Regions from separate parts of the Asanoa sp. NPDC049573 genome, predicted to be linked through region 2. Evidence: riboswitches for the same ligand, from Rfam matches in the RefSeq annotation. Region 2 holds a riboswitch; the other holds the start of a gene.

What was found. Region 2 has a riboswitch for cyclic di-AMP ahead of AB0J74_RS19430 (hypothetical protein). Riboswitches for the same ligand answer to the same signal wherever they lie in the genome.
Positions count from the first base shown of each region.
Region 1: linked by a shared signal. The riboswitch ahead of AB0J74_RS34275 (NlpC/P60 family protein) and the one ahead of AB0J74_RS19430 (hypothetical protein) in region 2 are both predicted to bind cyclic di-AMP.

Region 1 is NZ_JBFAPI010000023.1:78,571-88,236, reverse strand. It holds gene AB0J74_RS34330 (transglycosylase domain-containing protein) at 1-479, shown strand, start outside; gene AB0J74_RS34325 (redoxin domain-containing protein) at 546-1,463, opposite strand; gene AB0J74_RS34320 (hypothetical protein) at 1,712-1,909, opposite strand; gene AB0J74_RS34315 (DUF6158 family protein) at 1,906-2,166, opposite strand; partial or broken gene AB0J74_RS34310 (hypothetical protein) at 2,266-2,460, shown strand; gene AB0J74_RS34305 (DUF3817 domain-containing protein) at 2,969-3,298, shown strand; gene AB0J74_RS34300 (DUF397 domain-containing protein) at 3,288-3,494, opposite strand; gene AB0J74_RS34295 (DUF397 domain-containing protein) at 3,754-3,954, shown strand; gene AB0J74_RS34290 (helix-turn-helix transcriptional regulator) at 4,072-4,977, shown strand; gene AB0J74_RS34285 (Scr1 family TA system antitoxin-like transcriptional regulator) at 5,110-5,529, shown strand; gene AB0J74_RS34280 (DUF6232 family protein) at 5,704-6,213, opposite strand; cyclic di-AMP (ydaO/yuaA leader) riboswitch at 6,770-6,903, shown strand; gene AB0J74_RS34275 (NlpC/P60 family protein) at 6,911-7,867, shown strand; gene AB0J74_RS34270 (hypothetical protein) at 8,306-8,764, shown strand; gene AB0J74_RS34265 (hypothetical protein) at 8,716-9,666, opposite strand, start outside.
Region 2 is NZ_JBFAPI010000008.1:26,287-35,952, forward strand. It holds gene AB0J74_RS19415 (multicopper oxidase domain-containing protein) at 1-1,062, shown strand, start outside; gene AB0J74_RS19420 (beta-phosphoglucomutase family hydrolase) at 1,086-1,838, shown strand; gene AB0J74_RS19425 (glycoside hydrolase family 65 protein) at 1,835-4,213, shown strand; gene AB0J74_RS19430 (hypothetical protein) at 4,214-5,260, opposite strand; cyclic di-AMP (ydaO/yuaA leader) riboswitch at 5,263-5,395, opposite strand; gene AB0J74_RS19435 (glutamate-cysteine ligase family protein) at 5,774-7,018, shown strand; gene AB0J74_RS19440 (diacylglycerol kinase family protein) at 7,015-7,905, opposite strand; gene AB0J74_RS19445 (glycosyltransferase) at 7,916-9,666, opposite strand, start outside.

The DNA.
Region 1 (9,666 bases), on a different contig from region 2:
CCACGACGTCGCTCGCGGTGGCCGGCATCATGGCCGACCCGGACTACCCGGAAACCCCGGAAAGCATGGACCACAACAAGATCAACCCGGCGGTGTACGAGACGCTGGCGGACGCGATGAAGGGCAAACCCAAGGTCGACTTCCCGGCACCGACGCGCGAGACGGCCTACGGCAACCAGAAGACGATCCCGGACGTCTCCTGCTCCTCGGTCGACACGGCCCGCACCCGCCTCCAGGAGGCCGGCTTCGACGTCAAGGTCGACTCGGTCCCGGTCTCGTCCAACTGCGCCGAGGGCACGGTCGCCTACAGCGAGCCCAGCCGCCGCAGCGTCGAAGGCGCCACGATCACCCTGAAGATCAGCGGCGGTCCGGCGAAGACCGACAAGCCCACGAACGGCCCCGACCGGAACAACGACAACAGACCGAACGGCGACACCCCGGCCGGCGACCTGCTCGACAACCTCTTCCCGCGCAACTGACGCCCGCGCGGTGCGGCAGGAGCCCGACGACTGGTGCTCGGCCGGTCGCCGCCGCGGGCCCGGCGGTCAGCCGAACGTGAAGGCGTAGGCCTCGGCGCCGGGTTCCGCGAAGGTGATCTCCAGGATGCGTTCCCGGACGGTGCCCGGTTCGCGGACGAGTTGGTAGAGGCGACCCTCGCGGAGCAGTCCGTTGCCGTCCGCGTCGACGTCGACGCCGTGCGCCTCGCCGGGCGGCTCGCCGTCGAGGAAGACCCGGAACGGTATCGGTGACCGCGGGCCGGGCGCCAGCACCAGGTGCGCGTCGCGGGCCTGGAACTGGATCGCGATCCGACCGCCGCCGCTGTCGACCCGGAGGGCCTCGCGGCCGATCGTCCAGTCGCCGTCGAGCGCCCACTGGTTGAAGTCCAGGAAGGTCGGAAAGGCGTAGGACCCGCTCGCCGCGCCGTCGGCCGCGATGCCGCTGCCCCGCGCGTACCCCAGATAGGTCTCGGGTGTCCGCAGGCTGTCCCAGTCGGCCTCGGCCTCCACGCCCTGCCCGACGACGTCGACCAGGTCGCGCTTGATGCCGAGCAGTTGTTGGATCGTGCGCTCCGACTCCGCGTAGCGCCCTTCGCCGAAGTGGTAGTCGCGGATCACCCCGCCCGCGTCGACGAAATAGAGCGCCGGCCAGAAGTGGTTGTCGAACGCGCTCCAGACGTCGTAGTCGTTGTCGACCACGACCGGGTAGTCGATCCCACGGTCGGCGACCGCCTGCCGCACGCCGTCGACACCGTGCTCGAAACCGAACTCCGGCGTGTGTACGCCGATGACGACCACGCCATCCTCGCGGTAGGCCCGCGACCAGGCCCGGATCCACGGCTCGGTGCGCAGCCAGTTGATGCAGGTCAGCGTCCAGAAATCGACGACCACAACGCGGCCGCGCAGGTCTTCGGGGCCCAGCGGCGGCGAGTTGAGCCACTCGGTCGCACCGCTCAGCGGTGGCATCGTGAGCACCAGGCCAGGGTAGAACGGCCGTCGATGGCTTCGGGGTCATACGGAAAACACCGCCCCGGCTCGAAAGCCGGGGGCGGCGCTTCGGCGTCGGTGTGCAGGTCGCCTCTCGGCGAGTGGCACGACGCGGCTCCAGCCGGACGGTATTCCGCGAAGGCAATTAGGTGAGGCCCGGGGACACTGGACACACCGACAGTTCACTCAACGGCGGCCCGGCCGGGATCATTCCCGGCCCGCGGGGATCAGTTTCCGGACCAGTCGCGTGCTTCCAGACCGGCCCAGCCGTGCGGGCTCTCCGACTCGCGCCGGTGCCGGTCACGCCCACTGGTGATCGACTTGTCGACGGCGGTGTCCTCGTGCTCGACGGCGAAATCGTCAGCAGCGCCGTCGTCAGCATCGGTGACATCGCCGGCCGCCCGGCCGAGCGGCTCGCGGGTCACTCCACCTCCGCGCCGTCGCGAAGGCGGTGCGGGTCGACCTCGCGGCCTGGGTGCCGGGCCAGGTATTCGGTCTCCAGCTCCGCGGTGCGCCGCAGGTGGTTGGCCAGCGCCGGGTCGGAGCCGTGCCGCAGCGTGTCGAGCCGGGTCCGGTGGAGGCTGTGCAGCTCGCGGATCAGGTCGTCGTCGGAGAGGTCGGCCGGGTCCACCCCGACGTCCTCGCCGACGATCTCGACGTCCACGGACTCAGATTCGGTCATGGTTCGATACTGCCCATTTCCGGCGCGGCATAACCAAGATTCACCCCTACTACGACGCCGCGTCGGAGTCCTCAGCGAGCGCCGGTACCCTCGTTGGACATGAGGCGTCTGGTCACCCCACCGATGCTCGCGAAGCATGCGCTGGCGGTCGTCCTGATCGGCGGTTTCCTGGGGCTGGGCTGGTGGCAGGTCTCCCGGGCCTCCGCGGGAAACGCGCTCAGCTGGGGGTACGCGATCGAATGGCCGCTGTTCGCGGGGTTCGTGGGGTTCCTCTGGTATCGCGAGATCCGTGAGGCGCTGGGCACGCCAGTGGTACCGAACCCCGCCGCTCCGTCTGGCGCCGCTCCGTCTGGCGCCGCTTCCCCTGACGCCGCTTCCCCTGACGCCGCTTCCCCTGGCGCCGCTTCCTCTGCCGCAGATCCTTCTGCCGCGGATCCTTCCGCTGGCGATCCTTCTGCCGCTTCTCTTTCTGCTGCCGATCCGTCTGCCGCTTCTCTTTCTGCTGCTGATCCGTCCGCTGCCGATCCTTCCGCCGGCGATCCGTCCGCGCCCGGCCCGAGGCGGGTCGCCGCCCTGCCGCCCGTGCTGGGCACCCGCCCGCCCAAGATCGGGTCGGGCTTCCGCCGGCCGGTCATGGTGCCGCGCCGGCAGCCGGTCGCCACCGCCCCGGACCCGGCCGACCCCGCGCTCGACGAATACAACGACTATCTCGCCTGGCTCAACGCCAACCCGGGCGCGAAGGCCGCCCAATACCCGGGCCGCCGTCGCGGTCGTGCTTGATCAGAAGGGATCCCCCCGCACCATGCGCGCAGCCCTAACCCGATACCGGATCATCGCGTACGTCGTCGGTGTCGTGCTCGTCATCCTCGTGGCGGTCGGCATACCGCTGAAATACATCGGCGACAACTCGACCGTGGTCGAGACCGTCGGCCCGGCACACGGCTTCCTCTACATGGTCTACCTGGTGGCGGTCTTCGACGTCGGCCGCCGGGCGCGCTGGCCGATCGGCCGCATGCTGCTGGTGATGCTGGCCGGCACGATCCCGTTCGTCTCGTTCTACGCCGAGCGCAAGGTCAGCCAGTGGGCGCGGGAGCGCAGCGAGGCCGCCGAGCCGGTCACCGTCACGTCCTGAGCCCGGGCGTCGTCGGCGCGGCTGGGGTCAGCGCGGCTGACTTCAGCGCGGCGCACAGGGCGCGCCACGCTTCCGGTTGAAATCGCAAGACCGGCCCGCCGAGGTTCCCCCGAACGAGCACGCCGTCGGCCGTAACCGCCACGTCAACACACTGGTTTGATTCGCAGTGACTGCTGCGATGCCAGGCGAGAGTCATGCCCATCAATAGAATCTCGCACACGAAGGTCACACTGCGAAGAGTGACCGTCACCATGAGCGCGATCACTCACGGTGATTCACTTTTCACTCGCGCGATCTTCATCCCAATGGGATAAAAAATCGCAGCATCTGAGCGCTTCATCTTCCATTGTGGACGCTTGACCGCTAAGTTCCTATCCTGGCGCGGCCCTCTGTGGCAATCCCGCATGCCGCGCTTTTTTGTGCCCTAGAGAAGCACCGAGCCTGCGGAGATCCTGATGTCCGACAGCAAGACAACCATGCCCATTTTCCGTCGTAGCTCACGCTGCGAAGCGACCAACTGCGTCGAGGTCGCTACGGTCAGTGAGGGTGCGATCCTGCGCAACTCCAACCGGCCAGACACCCGGCTGGCCTTCGACGCGCCGTCCTGGCGTGGCTTCATCGCCGGCGTGGCGGCCGGCGAGTTCGACCTTCGCTGAGTTTCCGGAACACGGCACGCCGGCCGTTCGAGCCGGCGTGCCGCACTTATACATAGTGGATGGCCGAAGGTCTATCGACAGGTGTAAGCTTGGCAAGGTGCAACCTGGCTTATCGCAATGTGCCAGATGGCCAGCCTGAGACCACATCTCCCGGAGGCGGGCGTGACGACGGTCCAAGGGCCCACTGCAGGCCGGCGCCGATTGCGCACGGCTCTCAAGGCGGCTCGGGATAAGGCCAAGCTGACGCAGGAACACGTCGCCGAAGCGATGGACTGGTCGCTGAGCAAACTGATCCGCATCGAGACCGGCCGCGTCAGTGTTTCCACCAACGACGTCCGCGCGCTGCTCAACCTCTACCGCATCGACGGCACTCCCGAGGCTGACGAACTCATCGCGCTCGCCCGACTGGCGAGACAGAAGCCCTGGTGGCAAGACGCCCGATCGGCCATCCCGGCGCACTACGCGCAATACATCGGCCTCGAGGCCGAGGCGTCGGCCATGAGTTGCTTCCAGTCGAGCGTGATGCCCGGCCTGGCGCAGACGCCCGACTACGCGCGCGCCGTGATCACCCACCGCACTCCCGGCCAGGTCCGCCCGGAAGAGGTCGACGCGCGGATCGAGGTCCGCATGCGCCGCAAGTCCGAGATCCTCGGCCGCGACGACCCACCCCAGTTCGACATCATCCTCGACGAGGCCGTCCTGCGCCGCGTGATCGGCGGCACCAAGGTCCACCGCGACCAGCTCGAACATCTGGTCTCGCTGGCCTCGGCTCCCAACATCACCATCCAGATAGTTCCGTTCTCTGCCGGCGCGACGACATCTGCCGGCTCCTTCGTCATCCTCGGCTTCCCCGACGAAGCCGACGGCGACGTGGTCTACCTGGAAAGCGCCCTACTGGAAAACTTCCTCGAACGCCCCGTCGACACCGCGCCCTATCACGAAGAGTTCGCCTGGCTGCGCTCCGGCGCCCTCAGCGAAATCGACTCGCTGTCCTTCATCGAAAAGGTCGCTGGCGAACTCTAGGTTCCTCGGTTGCGGTTACCTGCGGTTCCGGGTGCATGACGTCGCGTTCGTCGAGCAGTCCGGTTGTCGCCGGCCGATGGGTACGCGCGCCGGCCTGGCCGGTCTGACTAGCGTGGCCCGCGAGCGAACCTGGTGGTCGTTCTCCCGCGGACGTTCGGCACGGTATTCCCACCTTTGCAGGCCTCGAATGTGGAGCGAACTCCAAGTTCGTACGGGACGATCGTGATCCCAGGTTTGTTTCAGACGCACCAATACTTCAGGCACGGCGCCCCCAACCTCGTGAGACGGAGTGTGAATCTCAGCCGCGAGGACCGGCTGGCGATCCGGCCGACTCGTCGGAAAGGGATCCTCGACCATGCGTTTCCACCGCGGATCTCAGTTCTGCTCGACGAGCCGACGATCCATCGCGTGATCGGTGAAGAGAGAGACGATGTGGACCCGGCTTCGCTGGCTCATTCGTCGATCAGGGCGAAGACCGGTGGGAACACCACCGCACAAAGCGGCAGGCCGGCGTCAGCGAGGCGGTCGAGCCAACGAAGGATGGGGTGCTGACGGCCATGGATGATCTGGGGTGCGCCGGCATAGGTCAGGTGAGGAGTCCCGCATGCACGCAGGGTACACATGACAACCAATGGCGCCGATGGAAAAGGGTCGCCGGCGAACTCTAGGGAATTCGCCGGCGACCCGCGCCCGCCCGCCGTGCGGACGCTCTATTCGGAAGGTCTGCTACCAGGGGTAGAGGTTGGCGGAGAACACGTTGGACACCGGGGAGCCCATGCCGCCCATGCGGTCTGCTTCCTGGGCCCGTAGGAGTGCGCGGGTCACCTGGCCGTATTCGCGTTCTTCGTCGGAGCTGAACAGCAGCACGGTCATGCCGCGGTAGTCGCCCCACAGTTCGTAGGCGCGGGGGCGCATCCGGTGGCCGAAGGAGACCAGCGCGATCGGCACGAACGCGGCCGCGCCCAGCAGGAGGAACGCCGTCGGGCTCAGCCGGGCGCCGCTGAAGCTCAGCGCGATGCCGACGCTGCCCAGGATCGCGCCGGTGACCAGCACCGACCGCATGGTCAAGCGGTCGTGCGGGCCTCGTGCCGTGCGCAGGTTGGACAGGTCGCGAACCGGGAACCGCCGCCCGGCCACCACGAAGGCCTCGCTGGTGACGAGGATGCCGGGCTGCCGGTAGAGCGGTGTCGGCGATGGGCTGGCCGAGCTGATGGGTTGGGGGCGGGTTGCGTTCACGGGGTGCCTCCAGCAGCTCCGTGGTGCCGGGCTGTGTGACGTGCCGTTCCCGATCGGCCTTCGACGAAGGCAGGTCGCGTTGATCCGCGGAGAGCCTCAGCTGACGAGCGGCGGAAAGCTCTACTGCCATTGTGCGAAACGCAAGCTAGTCGAGGGAAGTGCCGCAATCGGCCACCTGGCACATCGGGATGCGGCCGGCGGCGGTGTGGCCGGGTGTTTACCCAGGTTGGGGGCGGTATGCCCGCTGACTCCCGTGAGCGGGACCCGGAAATTGCGACAAACCTCCTCCACCTCAGCACTGGTTGCCCAGGGTGACCGACCAGCATCAACGCGTGGCGCGCTGGCGCTGGTTGCCGGCCCGGCGGCGTGAGGTGTCCCGCTTTCGGCGCGGATCATTCAGCCGATAGGGCGCAGTTCGCCCGTGCAGCGCTTTGTGCAGATGGGGCGCGGGGTTACGGTGGGGCGCCGGTGTGGTCCTCAGCCATCCCCCCGGATGGCACCGCGCCGGTGCCGCCGAATCGCCGGCCCGTGCCGCGCCCGTTCCCCCGGGCGCCCATGACGACCTGGGCCAACAAGGTGAATCGGGGACCCAACCGAGCACTGGGGTGAATCCGCGCAGAGTTTGCGCGGTAGGGCGTCCTTCCCGCCCGAACCCGACAGCTAACCCGGTAGGCGGCTGCGGAAGAAGGGTCTGCCTTTGTCGTCAGCACGGATGTCGCTGCGTGCGCTCGTGCTGGTCGCCGTGGCGGTCGCGATTGCCGTGCCCGCGGGCGCAGCGTCGGCCGAACCGTCGGCCAGTGAGCTCACACAGAAGATCAACAAGTCGTCCGCCGAGTTGGAGAAGGTCGTCGAGGCCTACAACAAGCTCAACGAGGAGACGAAAGCCACCAAGACGGAGGCGGGCAAGGTGGCGTACCGCCTGGCCCCACTCCAGAAGAAGCTCGACGACGCGCAGGCGGACGTCGGCGACATCGCCGTCGCGGCCTACACGTCGGGGCGGCTGAGCACCGCCACCGCGCTGCTGGGTGACAGCGACACGCTGTTGTCCCGGATGTCGGCACTGGACGCGTTGACCCGCGAGCGCCAGACCGAAATCGACGCGTTCCGGTCGACGCGCGACCAGCTCAACGCCGACCAGGAACGGCTCACCACGGTGCGCGCCCAGCAGGACGCGCAGGCCAAGGAGTTGCAGGCCCGCAAGAAGAAGATCGAAGCGGACCTGGACAAGCTGAACGACCTCCGCAAGGAGGCGTACGGCTCGGCCACCTCCAGCGGGTCGGCCTACAGCGGCAAGATCCCGTCGGTGTCGGGCAAGGCCGGTGTCGCGGTCACGTTCGCCTACAACGCGATCGGCACCCCCTATGTCTGGGCCGCCGACGGCCCGGACGGCTACGACTGCTCCGGTCTGACCCTCGCGGCATGGCGAGCGGCCGGGAAGTCACTGCCACACAACGCGGCGATGCAGTGGGACACGGTCGCACACATCTCGCGGGGCGATCTGAAGGCCGGTGACCTGGTCTTCTACGAGGGTTTGGGGCACGTTGCCCTCTACGTCGGCGGAGGCCAGGTGATCCACGCGCCGACCTTCGGCGAGACGGTCAAACTGTCGTCCGTCGACATGATGACGCCATACGGCTACGGCCGCGTGCGCTAAGCGCGATCCGGCACGGCGGCGCGGTACGCGCCGCCGTACCGAGCGCAGTGCGCCGCCGTGCCGACCGCGGTGCACCGCCATGCCGACCACCGTGCGCCGCCGCGCCGAGCGCCGTGTGCCGCCATGCCGCGCCGTGCCCCCCATGCCGACCGCCGTGCGCCGCCATGCCGCGCTGTGCCCCCATGCCGACCGCCGTGCGCCGCCGTCCGCGGCGGTACCGACCGCCGTGCGCAGCCGTCCGCCGCCATGCCGACCGCGGTGCGCCGCCCTACCGACAGCCGTGCTGACCGCGGTGCACCGCCGTGCCGACAGCGGTGCGCGCCGCCCGGGCCGGGTCGCCGGCGTAACCAGCGGTGGCACACGGTCGTTGCGGGGTTCAGCCGGCCGGGTTAGGACGATCGGGGAAATCCCGGCGGCTCCGATACCGAGGAGACGACCGTGGACCACGACCTCGACCAGATCCCGGAGCATGACCAGTCGCGGCGGACGCGGCGAACGGCCCTGGTCATCGGCGGTGGGGCGGTCTTCCTCCTCGCCGTGATCGGGGCGGCCGCCGTCGCGCTCGCGCCCGGCGACAGTGACCATCAGGCGGACACCACCAACCTCCTTGCGCAGACGCAGCAGACGTGCGACGCGCCGGCCAACGGCACGCGCCTCGAGGGCGACGGCGCCCGGCTGCTCGTCGACAGCACGGGCACCAAGGACAAGAGCGGTCTGAGCCTGACCAGCCTCGAGTGCGTGCTGGACCAGGCCAAGGTGCCCGAGTCGGTGAAGGAGAAGATGTTTTCCACCCGGCCCAGCGACGGCCGCCAGGACGGCACCTGGCCGGGCTTCACCGCGTCATGGACCTATGACCCCGGCGAGGGACTCGACCTGACCATCTCGCGGACCGCCTGAGGCCGCGGCTCCGCGAGCCAGCCCGACGCCGTGCGGGCGACGTAGGACCACCAGCCGATGTGCGGACCGTAGCGGGCCCGCAACTCGTCGGGCGTCGGCGGCGGCGTGCCGTAGACCTGCTCGGCCGCCAGCCGGAACTGCCGCATCTCCAGCGGCACCTCGTCGGGCCGGCCCAGCGCCCGCAGCAACAGCGCGTTGGCGGTGAAGGGGCCGACGCCGGGCACGGCCAGCAGAGCGGTGCGGGCGTCGCAGTAGGGCGCCACCCGCAGCCAGGTCTCGCCCAGCCCGGCCACCCCGGCCGCCACCTCGCGGATCCGGGTGGCCCGTTGCGCGTTGCCGGCGTAGCCGAGCAGGGTCTCGTCGTCGAGCCCGGCCACCATCTCGAGCGACGGGAAGGCGTGGAAGACCACGCCGTCGACCACCAGCGACGGCCCGAGCTCGGCCGCCATCCGGCGCCGGCGGGCACCGGCGAACCACTGGGTGCTGCGCTGGGTCAGCGTGAAGTAGACGGTCGCCTCGGCCAGCGACGGGAAGCGGACCTGGTGCAGCCCGCGCGCCACCCGCAGCAGCGGCGCCATCGCCGGATCGGCGGCGGCGATCGCATGGAACCCGCGCAGGTCGTCGGCGAGCCCGAGCCAGTTGGCGACGGTCTGCTCGACCGCGACCGTCTCAGGGGCCGACAAGGGCGCCGAGGCCAGCACCGAAAGCTGCACGCCGCCGGGCGCCGCACCGACCTGCGCCACCACGGCCGCCCCCGCGGCGGCCTTGGCGGGGTCGGGATGGGCGAACGCCCGGCGCACCGGGCCGCCGGTGACCTGATGCTCGCCGGCCATCGGCGCGAAGCCCTCGAGCGCGCGAACGCTGAGGGCGAACTCGTAGGGCGGGGCGGCCGGCAGGACCGC
Region 2 (9,666 bases):
GCCACCTGGTCGCCGAGTTGGACCATCGACCAGCCGGCGGCCACGCTCTGGTACCACCCACACCCGCACGGCCGGACCCGCGAGCACGTCAACCAGGGTTTGGCCGGCATGTTCATCCTCGACGACGACGGCCCGGCGCAGCGCGCCCTGCCGCACGACTACGGTGTCGACGACATCCCGGTCATCGTGCAGGACAAAGACCTCCACGATGGACAGATCAAGAACAAGAACACCGGGGACCTGCTGCTGGTCAACGGCACCTACGCGCCCTACCTGAAGGTGGTGACCGAGCGGGTCCGGCTGCGCCTGCTCAACGCCTCGGTCTCCCGGGTGTACGCGTTCGGCCTCGCCGACGAGCGGCCCGTCAACCTGGTCGCCACCGACGGCGGCCTTCTCGCGGCGCCGGTCACGCTGAGCCGGATCCGGCTCTCCCCCGGCGAGCGCGCCGAGATCGTCGTGCCGGTACGCGCCGGCGAGCGGGTGGTGTTGCGCAGCTTCCCGCCGGAGATCGGCGCCGCGAGGTCGTTCGACACCGGCCGCGACCAGTTCGACGTGCTCGAACTGCGGGCGGCGGCGACCCTGCGCCCGAGCGCGAAGCTGCCGGCGGAGTTCGGCGGGCTGCCCCGGCTCGATCCCGCCACCGCGGTGACCACCCGCGACTTCCGCCTCAACGGCACCGATATCAACGGCGACGGGATGGACATGGACCGGATCGACACGGTCGTCACGCTGGGCAGCACCGAGATCTGGACGGTCCGCAACACCGACGGGCAGCGGCACAACTTCCACGTACACGATGTGCGGTTTCAGGTGTTGTCGCTCGGCGGCGCCGCGCCGCCGGCGGAGCTTTCCGGCTGGAAGGACACGGTGTTCCTGCCGCCGAAGACCGAGGCGCGATTGATCATGAAGTTCGCCGACTACGCCGACCCGGATATGCCCTACATGTATCACTGTCACCTTCTGATGCACGAGGACGACGGGATGATGGGGCAGTTCGTCGTGGTCGAGCCGGGGCAGTCGGCGGGCCGCATTTCCGGGGTGGGCGCACACGAGCACCACTAGGTAGGTTCGACTAGATTTGACCCGTGCTGGGGCTACCCGATCATGTGACCGCCTGCCTGTTCGATATGGACGGCGTGCTCACCCAGACCGCGACCGTTCACAACGCGGCATGGACCGAGACTTTCGACGAATTCCTCCGCCGGCGCAGTGCTCTTACCGGCGAGCCGTTCACGGCTTTCGACCCGCATTCCGACTATCCCAAATATGTCGACGGCCGGACCCGGGCCGACGGAGTGCGCACCTTTCTCGGGTCGCGCGGCATCACGCTTCCCGAAGGGCAGCCCGATGATCCGCCCGACGCCGACACCATCAACGGTGTCGGCAACCGCAAGAACGTCATCCTGCTCCGCCGCATCCGCGAAGACGGCGTCCAGGTCTACGACGGCTCGGTCGCCTACCTGCGCGCGGCGCGGGCCGCCGGCCTCAAGACCGCGGTGGTCTCGGCCAGCGCCAACACCCCCGACATCCTGAAGATCACGGGGCTCGGCGAGTGGCTCGACGCCCGGGTCGACGGCAACGTCGCGCGGGCCGAGAAGCTGCCGGGCAAGCCCGCGCCGGACACCTTCCTGCGCGGCGCCGAGATGCTCGGCGTCGCACCCGCCGACGCGGCCGTCTTCGAAGACGCACTCGCCGGAGTGGCGGCCGGCCGAGCCGGCAACTTCGGCATCACGATCGGCGTTGACCGGGTGGGTGGCAGCCATGGCGCCGACCTGAAGACACACGGCGCCGACATCGTCGTGCGCGACCTGTCCGAGCTGCTGGAGGGCAAGGCATGATCCGCGAACGGGCCTATCCCGTCGAGGCCTGGCACGTGCGGGAGACCCGCCTCGACGTCGACGTGCTGGCGCAGGCCGAGTCGGTGTTCGCGCTCGGCAACGGACACATCGGCATGCGCGGCAACCTCGACGAGGGCGAGCCGCACGGGCTGCCGGGCACCTACCTGAACTCGTTCTACGAGCTGCGCCCGCTGCCTTACGCCGAGGCCGGTTACGGCTTCCCCGAGTCGGGGCAGACGGTCGTCAACGTGACCAACGGCAAGCCGATCCGGCTGCTGGTCGACGACGAGCCCTTCGACGTGCGGTACGGCGCACTCGAGGCACACACCCGGGTGCTCGACCTGCGCGCCGGCACGCTCGACCGCTCGGTGCACTGGCGCTCGCCCGCCGGCCGCGCGGTCAAGGTGCGCAGCACCCGGCTGGTCTCGTTCACCCAGCGCTCGATCGCCGCTATCCGCTACGAGGTCGAGGCGGTCGACGAGCCGCTGCGGCTGATCGTGCAGTCGGAGCTGGTCGCCAACGAGGAGCTGCCCGGGCAGAGCCGCGACCCCCGGGTCGCCGCCGTGCTGGAGAAGCCGCTGCAGATCGAGGAGCGGATCACCGACAAGACCCGCGGCCTGCTGATCCACAAGACCAAGCGCAGCGGGCTGCGGGTCGGCGCGGCGATGCAGCACGAGATCGACGGGCCGGCCAAGACCAACATCAGCACCGAGGCGCACGACGACTGGGCCCGCACCACGATCGCCTGCGTACTCAAGCCAGGCGAGAAGCTGGTCGTGGTCAAGCTGCTGGCCTACGGCTGGTCCAGCCGGCGGTCGCTACCCGCGATCCGCGACCAGGTCAGCGCCGCGCTGGCCGCCGCCGAGTTCTCCGGCTGGGACGGTCTGGTCCAGGAGCAGAAGGAATACCTCGACACTTTCTGGGACGCCGCCGACGTGCAGGTCGAGGGCGACCAGGAGGTGCAGCAGGCGGTCCGGTTCGGGCTGTTCCACGTACTACAGGCCGGCGCCCGGGCCGAGCTGCGGCCGATCGCGGCCAAGGGCCTGACCGGTCCCGGCTACGACGGCCACGTCTTCTGGGACACCGAGATGTTCGCGCTGCCGGTGCTCACCTACACCCAGCCGGTGGCGGTGGCGCACGCGCTTCGCTGGCGGCACGCCACCCTGGAGATGGCCCGCGACCGGGCCAAACAGCTCGGGCTGCGGGGCGCCGCCTTCCCCTGGCGCACCATCCGCGGCCAGGAGTGCTCCGGCTACTGGCCGGCCGGCACCGCGGGCTTCCACGTCAACGCCGGCATCGCCGACGCCGTCCGGCGCTACGTGCAGGCCACCGGCGACGTCGACTTCGAGCGGGAGATAGGGCTGGAGCTCCTGGTCGAGACGGCCCGGCTCTGGCACTCGCTCGGCCACCACGACCGGCACGGCAAGTTCCACATCGACGGGGTTACCGGCCCCGACGAATACACCGCGGTCAAGAACGACAACATCTACACCAACCTGATGGCCAAGCGGAACATGGTTACCGCGGCCGACTGCGTCAGCCGGCACAGCGAGCGGGCCTGGCGGCTCGGTGTCGACGACGAGGAGACCGCCGCCTGGCGCGAGGCTGCCGTCAACATGCACATCCCGTACGACGACGAGTTGGGTGTGCATCCACAGGTCGAGGGCTTCACCCGCTACCAGGAGTGGGACTTCGACAACACGCCGCCGGAAAACTATCCGCTGCTGCTGAACTTCCCGTACTTCGACCTCTACCGCCGTCAGGTGGTCAAGCAGGCCGACCTGGTGCTGGCCATGCACTGGTGCGGCGACGCGTTCACGCCCGAGCAGAAGCTGCGCAACTTCGACTACTACGAGCGGCGCACCGTACGCGACTCGTCGTTGTCGGCGTGCACCCAGTCGGTCGTCGCGGCCGAGGTCGGCTACCTCGAGTTGGCACACGACTATCTCGGCGAAGCCGCGCTGATGGACCTGCACGACATCCACAACAACACCCGGGAAGGGCTGCACATCGCGGCCCTGGCCGGCGCGTGGCTCGGTCTGGTGGCCGGTTTCGGCGGCATGCGCGACCACGAGGAGCAGCTCACGTTCCTGCCGCGGCTGCCGGCCCGGATCAGCCGGCTGGAGTTCTCGCTGATGTGGCGGGGCATGCGGCTGCGGGTCGACGTGCGCCAGCACGAGGCGATCTACTCGCTGCGCAACGGCGCGGCCGACGCGAGCCTCGACTTCAGCCACCACGGTGAGGCGGTCACGGTGACGACCGAGAAAGAGGTGCGGATGCCGATCCCGCCGCTCGAGCCGCACCGGCGGCAGCCCCGCCAGCCCGCGGGTCGGGCGCCGGCCCGCCGGCCGGCACCCGACACCCGGCGGCGCTAGCTAGAGGACCGAGAGGTGGACGTGGTTGGTGTGGTCACTCGACGGGTCGCCGTGTTGGCCGCTGTATGACTTCCACGTCCCCGTCGACGGTAGCCAGACCTGTCGATACCAGATCACATAGAGAATGCCGAGCTTGTCGGCGTTCTTGACCAGGAACGACGCCAGGTTGTTGCCGTAGAACCTGGCGTCGCCCTGTGCGTCACCGCTGCCGAAGTCGTTGGTCTTGAAGACCGAGAAATCGCAGGCGCGCCCCTTCGGATGCTCGAAGGGGCCGCCGTCGCGGTGACACGAGACGAACCGCTTGTAGCCCACCCGCTGGGTCTCCTTGAGGGCGAAGAGCATCCGCGGCGTGATGCACCCGTTGGTCGTCGGGTCGTCGACGCTGCACGACTGCGCCGGGAAGGAACCGTCGGCCGCCCGCGGCGATTGCCGGGCCACCGGCTGGTTGACGTAGACGTTGCCGTTGACGGTCTTGCCGCCGGCCAACGTGAACGCCTTCTCCACTTCCGACTTCTGCTTCGCCATCACCGCTTCCTGTGCGGCCTCGCGCTTGACCTCCAGGTCGAGTTGGCTCTTGGCCGCCTGGGCCTGCTGTGTCGCTTCGGCCAGGTCGGCGAGCCGCCCGTTGTCGTAGGCCGACAGCATGTCGAGCGTCTCGGCCCGGGCCAGGAAGGCGTTGGGGCTGCGGCTGTTGAGCAGCATCAGCGCCGGCCCGATCCGGCCGTTGATGTAGCTGTGCCGGGCGATCTCGGTGGCCTGCGGCGTCAGCGCCGCGGTGCGGACCTGCAGCCGGGCGAGTTCCTTGCTCAGCGCGTCCTGCTTCTTGCGCGAGTCGGCCACCGCGTTCTTGGCGTCGACGAAGGCCCGGCTGGTGCGCTCGATCACGTCGTCGAGCAGTTCGTTCTTTCCGCCCTCGACCGGCGGTGCGGGGGTTGGGTTGGGTGCGGCGACCGCCGCCGGGGTGAGGGCAAGGCCCACCAACAGCGTGACGATCCCGACCAGGCCGGCGCGCCGGGCAAGAGCGCGCGGACGTCCTTTGCGCGTCATTCACGTTCCTTCGGTAGGGCCGCCTACCGGGTTAGCTGTCGGGTTCGGGGCGGAACAACCCCTACCGCATTCGCGGACTCACCCCAGGAACTCGGGTCCCCGGCTCGTCTCTCGACGATTAGGCAGCAGCGGCGCCGGTGTCACCGGGGGGATGATCCGGCGGAAGCCGGAGCCAGCTTAACCGATCCGGACCTATTCTTCGCAAGGATCGGATGGGCCTTCCTCAGACCCGGAATGCGTTACGCAGCAACGACTTTCGGTGACGTAAGGAGCGCTTAAGAAAGCGTACGGGAAAACGTGAAAGTAGTGCCGGCAACCGCGGCCGTCAGCCGAACGTGTGGTCAATCGAAGGTTCATTTCGAGTTGGCCGGTTCCGCTGGACAAGGAGGCTCGCGGGACCGCTAATGGAGTCACTCCGACCGGGCTTTACGCCGGACGGCACACACCCCACCCCATCGGCGCCGCCGGCACTCCCGCCGACGGCGGCAGACAACCGCACTCATCGGAGGCGCCGTGGACGAGATCGCCGTCCTCACGGAGCGCGCGGCGGAGACCTACGTCGCAGCCGCGGGATTCCGGGTCGGCCCGGTTGGCCGGGTCGGTGTCGAGCTCGAATACCCCGTGCGCGATCCGCGCGCGCCGCTGGCGCGCCCGTCGATCGCCCGGCTGGTCGAGGCGACCAGCGGCCTGTCCGATCCGCTGCCCGGGGGCGGCCGGATCACCGTCGAGCCCGGCGGGCAACTGGAGATCTCCTCCGCGGTCGGTGCGTCCCTGTCGGACTGTGTCGAGGCGACCCGGGCCGACCTGGCCCTGACCCGGGCGGCCCTGGCCGCCGACGGGCTGCTGCTCGACGGCACCGGCTTCGACGCGCACCGCCGGCCCGAGCTGATCACCACTCACCCGCGCTACCTGGCGCTGGCCGACTTCCACGCGCGAGCGGGCGGCAAGGGCCTGGCCGTGATGTGCAACTCGGCCTCCGTCCAGGTCTGCCTGGACTCCGGCGACGAGTCCGACGGCTGGAGCGGCTACCGGATGCGCTGGTGGCTGGCCGACGCGATCGGCCCGGTGCTGCTGGCCGCGTTCGCCAACTCGCCGCGGCGGATCCGCGGCACCCGGTGGGTCTCCTACCGCCAGGCGCTGCGGTTCGGCACCGACGCGACACGCACCCGCGCGCCCCGGCGCACCGGCGAGCCGCGCGCCGACTGGGCCCGCTACGCGCTGCGCGCCAACGTCACGATGATCGCCGAGCCCGAGCCGGCGCCCTGGCAGGTGCCCACCGGGCTGACGATGCGCTCCTGGCTGCGCGGCCACGGCCCGCGCCCGGCCACCCTCGAGGACCTGGAACGCCACCTGGGCACCCTGGTCCCGCCGGTACGCCCGCGCGGCTACCTGGAGTTCCGGATGATCGACCAGCAGCCCGGCGACGGCTGGGTGGTGCCGCTGGCCGTGGTGACCGCGCTGCTCGACGACCCGATCGCGGCCGACGCCGCCGCGGCGGCGACCGAGCACCTGCGCTCGCCGTTGCGCCGGCACCGCGACTGGCTCGCCGCGGCCCGCGACGGGCTGGCCGACCCGCAACTCGGCGCGGCCGCGCTGACCTGCTTCGCGGCGGCCGCCTCGGCGCTCGACCGGCGCGGCGCCGGCCGGCGGGTGCGGCGGGCGGTCGACGTGTTCATCGAGCGCTACGTCTCGCGTGGTGCCTGCCCGGCCGACGACCCGGTGCCACCGGCGACGTTCACCGAGCCGGCCCTGGGTTAGGAGTTCGGCAGGCAGACGGTCACGGCACCCGGCACGGCGCGGGCCTTGAGCTTCGTCGCGGCGCTCCGGGCGCCGCCGTCGATCTCGTAGGTCAGCGGTTCGGCCAGCTTGACCTTCACGGCCCGGCCCGCGGTCATCTTGATGAACGGTGAGCCCTCGGAGCGGCCGGTGGCCATCCGGCCGAGGGTGCGCGCCCATTCCAGCGCGCCCTCGGCGGTGGCCACGCCGACCTCGATGCGGCCGTCGTGCGGGTCGGCGTCGTCGAACGCCCGGATGCCGCCGGTGATGGTGCCGACGTTGCCGAACAGCACGCAACTGGCCGCTCCGGCGTACCACTGCTCCCCGTCGACCTCGACCCTCATCGGCACGGCACCGTCGCGGACGTGGCGGGCGCCGGTCCAGGCGTACGCCAGCCGGCCCAGCCGGTCCTTCATCCCGCCGTCGGCTTCGCGGATCAGTTCGCCGTCGAAGCCGGCGCCGGCCATCACCGCGAAGTGCTCGCCGTTGATCCGCCCGAGGTCGAGCGCCCGGCGCCGGCCGTGCAGCGCGATCTCGACGGCCTCGCCCAGGTCTTCGGGGATGCCCAGGTTGGTGGCCAGCAGGTTGGCCGTGCCGGCCGGGAGGATGGCCAGCGCGACGCCGTCGGCCTCGGCCCGGGCCACCGCGTCGACAGTCCGCTGCACCATCCCGTCGCCGCCCCAGACCAGGATCAGCTCGGCGCCGGCCTTGAGCGCCTTGCGCACCTTCTTGGGCGCCTTGCGGCTCTTGGGCACCTCGTACCACAGTGGATCGATCACGCCGGCGTCGGCGAGCCGGCGCCGCAGCTCCCGTAAGCCGCCACCCAGGCTCTTGCGTTGATGCGCGACGACCGCGACCTTGGTTGCCATGCGGGGGTTCTTACCCCGCGGAGCGACCCACCAAGCGGGCGTCGGGCACCGGACCGGCGGGCGCCGGGTCGGCCGGGAGCGGGTGGGCGGTCGCCGGCAGCGTGCCGAACTCGCTGTGCCGCGGCACGCCCGGCCACTGTGCGCCGCTCTCGCGCAGGAAGTATTCGAGGCCCGGGTCCCAGGTGTGCCCGCCAGCCCGGCGGTGGTAGACGTAGCCCAGCGGGTGGGTCCGGTAGATCAGGCCGCCACCCCGGGCCACCCGCTCGATCAGGCCCCGGTCGATCGACCGCGGCACCGGTCGCCAGCCGCCGATCTCCTCCAGGTCGCCCCGGCTGATCAGCATCGTGCCGCCGGCCACCACCCGGGCGTAGACCTCGCTGCGCCCGGCGTCGCGCCGCACGGTGGTGTCGAGGGCGTGCAGGTGCACGAACTCGGCCGACTTGCCGACCAGCGTCGCGCCGGAGACCAGCCGGGCCAGCACCAGGTCCCAGACGTGTTCGGGGCCGTAGGTGTCGTCGTCGTCGAACTTGGTGATCAGGCTGCCACGCGCCCGGGCGGTGGCCCGGCCGATCGCCTCGCCGAAACCGAACCGCTCCTCGGGCGCGATCGTGACCAACTCGACCGGCCGGCTGGAGCGGGCGACCCGGTCGAGCACCTCGGCCGACGGCAGCACGCCGTGCAGGCAGAGCACGATCTCCAGGTCGGGGTAGGTCTGCCGCTCGATCGCTTCCATCGCATCGGCGACGTGCTCCAAGCGACGGGTGACCAGCAGCACGCTGACCGGCGGCGGTGCGACCAGCGCCGGGAAGGTCTTGCCGGCCAGCCGGGGCAGCGCGAACGCGGTGGCGTGCTGGCGCAGCGCCGCTCGGCGCTGGCGGACGGCACGCACCTCCCACTCGAAGTCTCCGTCGGCCAGGTGCGGCAGGTCGTCGACGACCAGCGGGCGCAACTCGTCGGCCAGGTGGGCGGCGACCGGCGGCATCAGGTCGGGCGCGTGCAGCAGCACGCCGGCCGCGGCCAGCCGCACCAGCACCGCCGCCTCCTGGGTCGGGTGCACGCAGGGCGCCTTGGCGCAGTGCACCAGGCCGATCCCGGCCAGCGCGTCGACCGCTTCCTCGGGCAACCGGTTGGCGTCGAGCCGGCCGGTGACCAGGTTGCCGTCGGCACCGTTGATCCGCCAGGTGTCTTCGTCGAAGACGAGTTCGGCGCGGGCGGCGCCAGGGCCGAACGGGCCGTAGCGGCGGATGCAGGCCGAGTCTTCGACGTCGACCATGACACTCCCGGCCGCACCGGCCGCGCCCGCCTGGATCACCGTGCCGTAGACCTGGGCCGCCGCCGGCGGCTCCTCGCCGTCGTCGACGACCGCCGGCAGCGGCTCGCCGTCGGCGCTGAGCACCAGGTCGTGCGGGCGGATGTCGGCGTTGGTGGGCAGGCCGCCGGCGACCACGGCCACGTTGACGGCCGAGCCCACCCATGGCGGTGCCACGTCTTGCACGGTGATGTCGGCACTGGCCGGGCGGGGCAGCGGGCGGACCGACGTGAAGATCGGCAGCACCGCCATGATCAGCTTGCGCAGCGGGACCGACCAGCGCACCTCCAGCGAGACGGCGGCCCGGCCGTGGTTGCTCGACGGCATCTCGGTGCGGTGCCGCAGCAGGTGCGGGATCGGGCCCAGCCGGCCGGACCAGCTGCTCTGCGGGATGTGCCAGTTCTCGACGTACACGGTGAGTTTGCGGACCATGGTGATCGCGGCCGGGTGGT